2 linked regions of the Methylomonas sp. 11b genome follow. The protein of the gene in region 1 interacts with the protein of each later gene in a pairwise test. Links are inferred from orthologs where the notes say so. Each region holds a gene or a part of one and is shown on either strand. Other genes may lie near its edges. The genes, in order: nusG and rho.

What was found.
Region 2: the proteins of nusG (region 1) and rho interact in binary tests that used the Escherichia coli proteins (3 or more experiments, as listed by UniProt). The link is inferred for Methylomonas sp. 11b from one-to-one orthologs.

What each region holds. Positions count from the first base shown.
Region 1 is NZ_KI911557.1:2,349,386-2,352,653, reverse strand. The notes cover bases 14-2,958. They hold nusG (transcription termination/antitermination protein NusG), read left to right. Parts: upstream 14-1,191; coding sequence 1,192-1,725; downstream 1,726-2,958. Other genes in these bases: rplA (50S ribosomal protein L1), read left to right, coding at 2,256-2,951; rplK (50S ribosomal protein L11), read left to right, coding at 1,825-2,256; secE (preprotein translocase subunit SecE), read left to right, coding at 812-1,192; tuf (elongation factor Tu), read left to right, coding at 14-664. Outside these bases: more of tuf, read left to right, coding at 1-13; rplJ (50S ribosomal protein L10), read left to right, coding at 3,142-3,268. UniProt on the Escherichia coli protein: Part of the processive rRNA transcription and antitermination complex (rrnTAC). The complex forms an RNA-chaperone ring around the RNA exit tunnel of RNA polymerase (RNAP).
Region 2 is NZ_KI911557.1:3,199,440-3,202,672, reverse strand. What follows is about bases 1-2,910. They hold rho (transcription termination factor Rho), read left to right. Parts: upstream 1-782; coding sequence 783-2,039; downstream 2,040-2,910. Other genes in these bases: METH11B_RS0115420 (ABC transporter ATP-binding protein/permease), read left to right, coding at 2,290-2,910; trxA (thioredoxin TrxA), read left to right, coding at 282-608; rhlB (ATP-dependent RNA helicase RhlB), read right to left, coding at 1-180. Also shown: more of METH11B_RS0115420, read left to right, coding at 2,911-3,233. UniProt on the Escherichia coli protein: Facilitates transcription termination by a mechanism that involves Rho binding to the nascent RNA, activation of Rho's RNA-dependent ATPase activity, and release of the mRNA from the DNA template.

The sequences.
Region 1 (3,268 bases):
GAAAGCTTTAGAAGGCGAGCAAAGCGAAATTGGTGTACAATCCGTAGTCCGCTTGGTTGAAGCTCTGGATAGTTACATTCCTGAGCCAGAGCGTGCGATCGACGGCAAGTTCTTGATGCCCATCGAAGACGTGTTCTCAATTTCAGGTCGCGGTACCGTAGTAACCGGTCGTGTTGAGCGTGGCATCATCAAAGTGGGCGAAGCAGTTGAAATCGTCGGCATTAAAGACACCGTTCAAACGACCTGCACCGGTGTGGAAATGTTCCGCAAGCTGCTTGATCAAGGTCAAGCGGGTGATAACGTCGGTGTCCTGTTGCGTGGTACCAAAAGAGAAGATGTTGAACGTGGTCAAGTATTGGCGCATGTTAACTCCATCAAGCCACACGCTCACTTTAAAGCAGAGATTTATGTGCTGTCCAAAGAAGAGGGTGGCCGTCATACCCCGTTCTTCAATGGCTACCGTCCGCAGTTCTACTTTAGAACAACCGACGTAACCGGTGCGGTTGATTTGCCAGAAGGTGTGGAAATGGTGATGCCTGGTGATAACATCGCTGTTACCGTAAAACTAATCTCACCGATTGCGATGGAAGACGGCTTACGTTTTGCGATTCGCGAAGGTGGTCGCACCGTTGGTGCGGGTGTTGTTGCTTCTATTATCGAGTAATAACCGGTTTTGATTCAAAAAATATTTTCTGAATAGGTCAGTAGTTCAATTGGTAGAGCAGCGGTCTCCAAAACCGCAAGTTGGGGGTTCGAGTCCCTCCTGGCCTGCCATTCAGGGAATCTTCATAATTTAATTCAAGTTGACTAAATGAACGCACAGGCAGAAGAAGTCTCCTCAGTGGTGGACATCGTAAAGTTGGCTTTATCTCTGGTTTTTGTTGTTGCCGGCATATCAGCGTTCTACTATTTTTCTGATTTGCAGCTTCTTTATCGCGTTTTAGTTTTGGTGGCGGTTTTAGCGGCTGCTGTGGCTGTCGCTTTTACGACTGCTAAAGGTCGTGGTCTATGGGGTTTTATGCTGGAGTCCAAGCAGGAATTCAAGAGAATCGTCTGGCCCACTAAAGACGAAGCGGTTCGTACTACGCTAATGGTTTTTTTAATGGTCTTCATAGTAGGCTTAATACTGTGGCTGCTAGATATGTTTTTGTTTTGGGGTGTTCAGCTTTTGATGAGCCAGGGGATTAAATAATGGCACTTCGCTGGTATGTCGTTCACGCTTATTCCAACTTTGAAAATAAAGTCAAGCAAGCTCTGGAAGAGCGCATAAAACGTGAAGGATTGGAAGAATTTTTTGGAAAAATTCTGGTTCCTACCGAAGAGGTCGTTGAAATGCGTATGGGTCAGCAGCGTAAAAGTGAAAGAAAATTCTTTCCCGGATACGTGCTTGTGCAAATGGAATTGAATGACGAAACATGGCATTTGGTAAGGAACGTCCCCAGAGTATTAGGCTTTATTGGTGGGGCATCAGATAGGCCGTCACCGATCTCTGAAAAAGAAGCGATGGCAATATTAAATCGCGTTGAAGAGGGTGTGAATAAACCGAGGCCTAAAGTGTTGTTCGAAGTTGGGGAAGTTGTTCGGATTACCGATGGCCCATTTAAAGACTTCAATGGCAACATAGAAGAAGTCAATTACGAGAAAAGCCGGTTGCGCGTATCGGTTCTTATTTTCGGTCGATCTACACCAGTTGAATTAGAATTTGGACAGGTTGAAAAAGTCTAACCTACAATCCGAGATTTTTACGAATCCCTGTCATTTATGTGGCCGGGATTTTTGTTTGTTGGGGAGCTGAAAAGCGTTTGCACCCGTTAGGAGTATAAAATGGCAAAAAAAATTGATTCGTACATCAAGCTGCAAGTTAAAGCAGGTGAGGCTAATCCTAGTCCACCAATTGGTCCTGCATTGGGTCAGCGTGGTGTCAATATTATGGAGTTCTGCAAGGCGTTTAATGCGAGAACTCAAGAAGTTGAGAAAGGCCTGCCTTTGCCTGTTGTTATCACCGTCTATAGTGATAAAAGCTTTACTTTTATTACCAAGACGCCACCCGCTTCGGTTTTGTTGAAAAAAGCAGTGGGTATTAAAAGCGGAAGCAGCAAGCCCAATTCTAATAAAGTCGGCACGGTTTCGCGTGCGCAGTTGGAAGAAATCGCTAAAACCAAAATGGAAGACTTGAACGCAGCTAATTTGGAAGCGGCGATAAGAATTATTGCGGGAAGCGCTCGCAGCATGGGTTTGAACGTGGAGGGCGTGTAATGGCAAAAGTAACTAAAAAAGCAAAGGCTATCAAAGAAAAGGTAGTTAGAAGTAAACAATATTCGGTTGCCGAAGCGGTGGCTCTTTTAAAAGAGTTCGCGAATAGCAAGTTTGATGAGTCAGTGGATGTGAGTGTTAATTTGGGTGTTGATCCACGCAAATCCGACCAAAACGTTCGTGGTGCCTCCGTGTTGCCTAACGGGACTGGCAAAACGGTAAGAGTTGCTGTGTTTACTCAAGGCCCTAATGCTGATGCAGCGCGTGAAGCGGGCGCGGACATCGTCGGTATGGATGATTTGGCCGAGCAAGTGAAACGCGGCGAGATGAATTTCGATGTGGTTATTGCTTCACCTGATGCAATGCGCGTAGTTGGTCAATTAGGTCAAATTTTAGGTCCAAGAGGACTGATGCCAAACCCGAAAGTAGGTACCGTAACGCCTGACGTCGTTACAGCAGTCAAAAATGCCAAATCCGGGCAGGTTAGATACCGCACCGATAAATCAGGCATCATTCATTGCTCTATCGGCAAAGTGTCTTTCGATGAAACCTCACTCAAACAAAATCTGGAGTTTTTGATTTCAGATCTGAAAAAAGCCAAGCCTACGGCAGCGAAAGGCGTGTATCTGAAAAAAATTGCCCTGTCGTCGACTATGGGTCCAGGTTTGTGGATCGATCAAAGCAGTATCGATATTTAATAAATTAACAGTTGTAAGGCTTTGGGTTGCCGAGTTATCGGCAGCCGTCAAAGACCGTAGGTGCGAAAGCTTAATTTTCCTACGCAGACGGGAGCTGGAGCCGCAAAGTTGGTGAAAGGGACCGTGAAAGGGGCATCGAAAGATGCGTTTCATAGATCCGATGCATAATCGGAAAGTACCGGAGGTAGATGTGGCACTCAATTTAGATAGCAAAAAAGTTGTCGTAGAGGAAGTTGCTGAATTCGCCGCTAAAGCCCATTCCGCCATTGCGGCGGAATATCGGGGTTTGACAGTTACCGAATTAACGGAGCTGCGTA
Region 2 (3,233 bases), 850 kb from region 1 along the record:
TGTTTTGCCAGTGCCGGTTTGGGCTTGGCCGGCAATGTCTTTGCCCCGCAACGACAAGGGCAAAGATTTATCCTGAATCGGCGTGCAGTTGATGAATCCTGCTTCTTTCAGACCTTTGATGATGGAGTCGGACAGCTCCAAATTGCTAAAACGCGTTTCCGTTAAATGTGTTTTCTTCATAGCCCGATAGAATAAACTAAAAAGCCGCGCGGTTGAAATCGATTGACAATTAAAGCGCCGCGAAACTATAGTCTTGACTTTGTAAACTAATGGAGAATGGCGTGAGCGACCTAGTCCTTCATGTATCAGACGCTGATTTTAATGAAACTGTGTTGAAAGCCGGTACGCCGGTATTGGTCGATTATTGGGCAGAATGGTGTGGTCCGTGCAAAATGATCGCCCCGGTTTTGGATGAAATTGCATCCGAGTATCAAGGCAAACTCACTGTTGCCAAGCTGAATATCGACGAAAACCCCAAAACGCCTCAGCACTACGGTGTACGAGGTATTCCGACTTTGATGCTTTTCAAGGGCGGCGAAGTGGAAGCGACTAAAGTTGGCGCCTTAACCAAATCCCAATTGGCTGCGTTTATCGATAGCAACCTCTAAATCGAGCCGAATCACCGGATTTATTAAAAATGTTTTTGATAAGTCCGGTTATTGCGCTAGAATTTTCTCCGCTTGCTTCTTCGCATTCTGAACGTCCTTAATTAATCCAACAACTACCTGCCGCTGTAAACAGCACTCTGCTGTTTTGCATTTCTTTCATTTCCCTTAATCAACATGAATCTTACCGAGTTAAAACTTAAACAAGTCACTGAAATCATTGCAATTGCCGAGTCCTTGGGGCTGGAAAATATCGACAGAGCCCGAAAGCAGGAATTGATTTTTGCGATTTTGAAGAAACAGGCTAAGAGCGGGGAAGATATTTTTGGCGATGGGGTTTTGGAAATACTGGCGGACGGATTCGGTTTTTTAAGAACCCCCGGTTGTTCTTATTTGGCGGGCCCCGACGATATTTATGTATCGCCCAGCCAGATCCGACGTTTCGGTTTGCGCACCGGCGATACGGTCAGCGGTAAAATTCGCCCACCCAAGGAAGGTGAACGTTATTTCGCGATGTTGAAGGTGGAAAGCATCAACTTCGAATCGCCCGAGCAATCCAAAAACAAGATTTCCTTTTCCAACCTGACACCGCTGTTTGCCAACAAACGCTTCCGCCTGGAGCAAGGCAACGGTACCAGCGAAGATTTAACCGCCCGTATCATCGACTTGATTGCCCCTATCGGTAAAGGCCAGCGCGGCCTGATCGTTTCTCCGCCGAAAGCCGGTAAAACCATGATCATGCAAAGCATTGCCCATGCCATTGCCGAGAATAATCCCGAATGCTACCTGATCGTACTGCTGATCGACGAACGCCCGGAAGAGGTGACCGAGATGGAGCGTTGCGTGCGCGGCGAAGTGGTCTCCAGTACCTTCGACGAACCGGCCACCCGCCACGTGCAAGTGGCCGATATGGTCATCGAAAAAGCCCGGCGCATGGTTGAGCACAAGCACGACGTGGTTATACTGTTAGACTCGATTACCCGTCTGGCCCGCGCTTACAACATGGTGGTGCCTTCATCCGGCAAATTGTTGTCCGGCGGTGTGGATGCCAACGCGCTGGAAAAACCCAAACGCTTTTTCGGTGCGGCGCGGAATATAGAAGAAGGCGGCAGTTTGACCATCATCGCCACCGCACTGGTCGAAACCGGCTCGCGGATGGACGAGGTGATCTTCGAAGAATTCAAAGGTACCGGTAACATGGAACTGCATCTGGAGCGGAAAATCGCTGAGAAACGGATCTATCCGGCCATTAACATCAACCGCTCCGGCACCCGCCGTGAAGAATATCTGGTTGATCCTGACGAACTGCAAAAAACCTGGATTTTGCGGAAAATCCTGCAACCGATGGACGAACTGGCGGCATCCGAATTTCTATTGGGTAAACTCAAAGACTTTAAAACCAATGCCGCGTTCTTTGAGTCGATGAAACGATAATTACGCAACGCCCGCCGACGAGCGGTAATCATCGCTCGTCGCAAACCGGCTAAACCAAGCTGGCCAAACAATCTCCAATCCTGATTTGTCCCTCTGTTTTCTCCATAAAACACAAAAACCTATCCTTAGCCTGAGGCGCAGGCAGCTGCATACCAATACATTTGATGGTTATCGATGTGTTTAATTTTGTTATATTGCGCGACGACCTTAAACGAGGAGTACGGCCTTGCGAACAACCAGCAAATTTTTTATGCAATTCGTCCGATTAGCAGGCCCGTTCTGGTGCTCGGAAAATAAGACGACCATCCGGACCTTATCGGCGTTTTTGGTCGCGTTGACAGTGGCGCAAATTGCAGTGTCGGTGATTATTACCGAATGGAGCGCGGATTTATTCGATGCCTTGGAGCAGCGCTCTATGTCCAGACTGTTTACCCAGGTTGGCCTGATCGTCTTGATTTTTATCGCGAATATGGCGATTACAGCTACCCATCTGGTCGTCAAACGTCGTTTGCAATTGAGTTGGCGGGGTTGGCTAACCGACAAATTGATCGGCCAATGGATGCGAGACGGCCGACACTATCTGGTTACTCATTTGCCGGGGCAGCATGATAATCCTGATGGCCGGATCGCTGAAGATGTGCGCATTTCCACTGAATACGCAATTGATTTGTTACACACTTTTTTTTATTGCTTACTGTTGTTGACCAGTTTTACCGAGATACTGTGGACCTTGTCGGGGACCGTTACGGTAAATTTAGGTTTGGTCGAAATCCCCATTCAAGGCCATCTGGTCTGGTTGGCGCTGATTTACGCCGCTAGCGCATCCACGCTGGGTTGGTGGATCGGTAAACCGCTCACCATGGCTACCGACAACAGACAGACCGTGGAAGCCAATTTCCGCTTCGCGCTGGTTAAAGCCCGTGAGAATGCGCAAGCCATTGCCTTGATCCACGGTGAGCGCCATGAGAATCCGCATTTTCACCGCTTATTCGGGAATATTGTCGACGCCTGGAATCAGCAAACCCATGCTTGGCAACGTATCACCATGTTCAGCTCAGGTTATTCGATACTGTCGATGGCGTTCCCTATTCTGGTGTCGGCACCGCGCTTCATTCTGGGTACTATCAGCCTGGGGGCATTGATGCAATCCGCGCAGGCTTTCCAGCAAATGGTCGCGGCTTTGTCCTGGCCGGT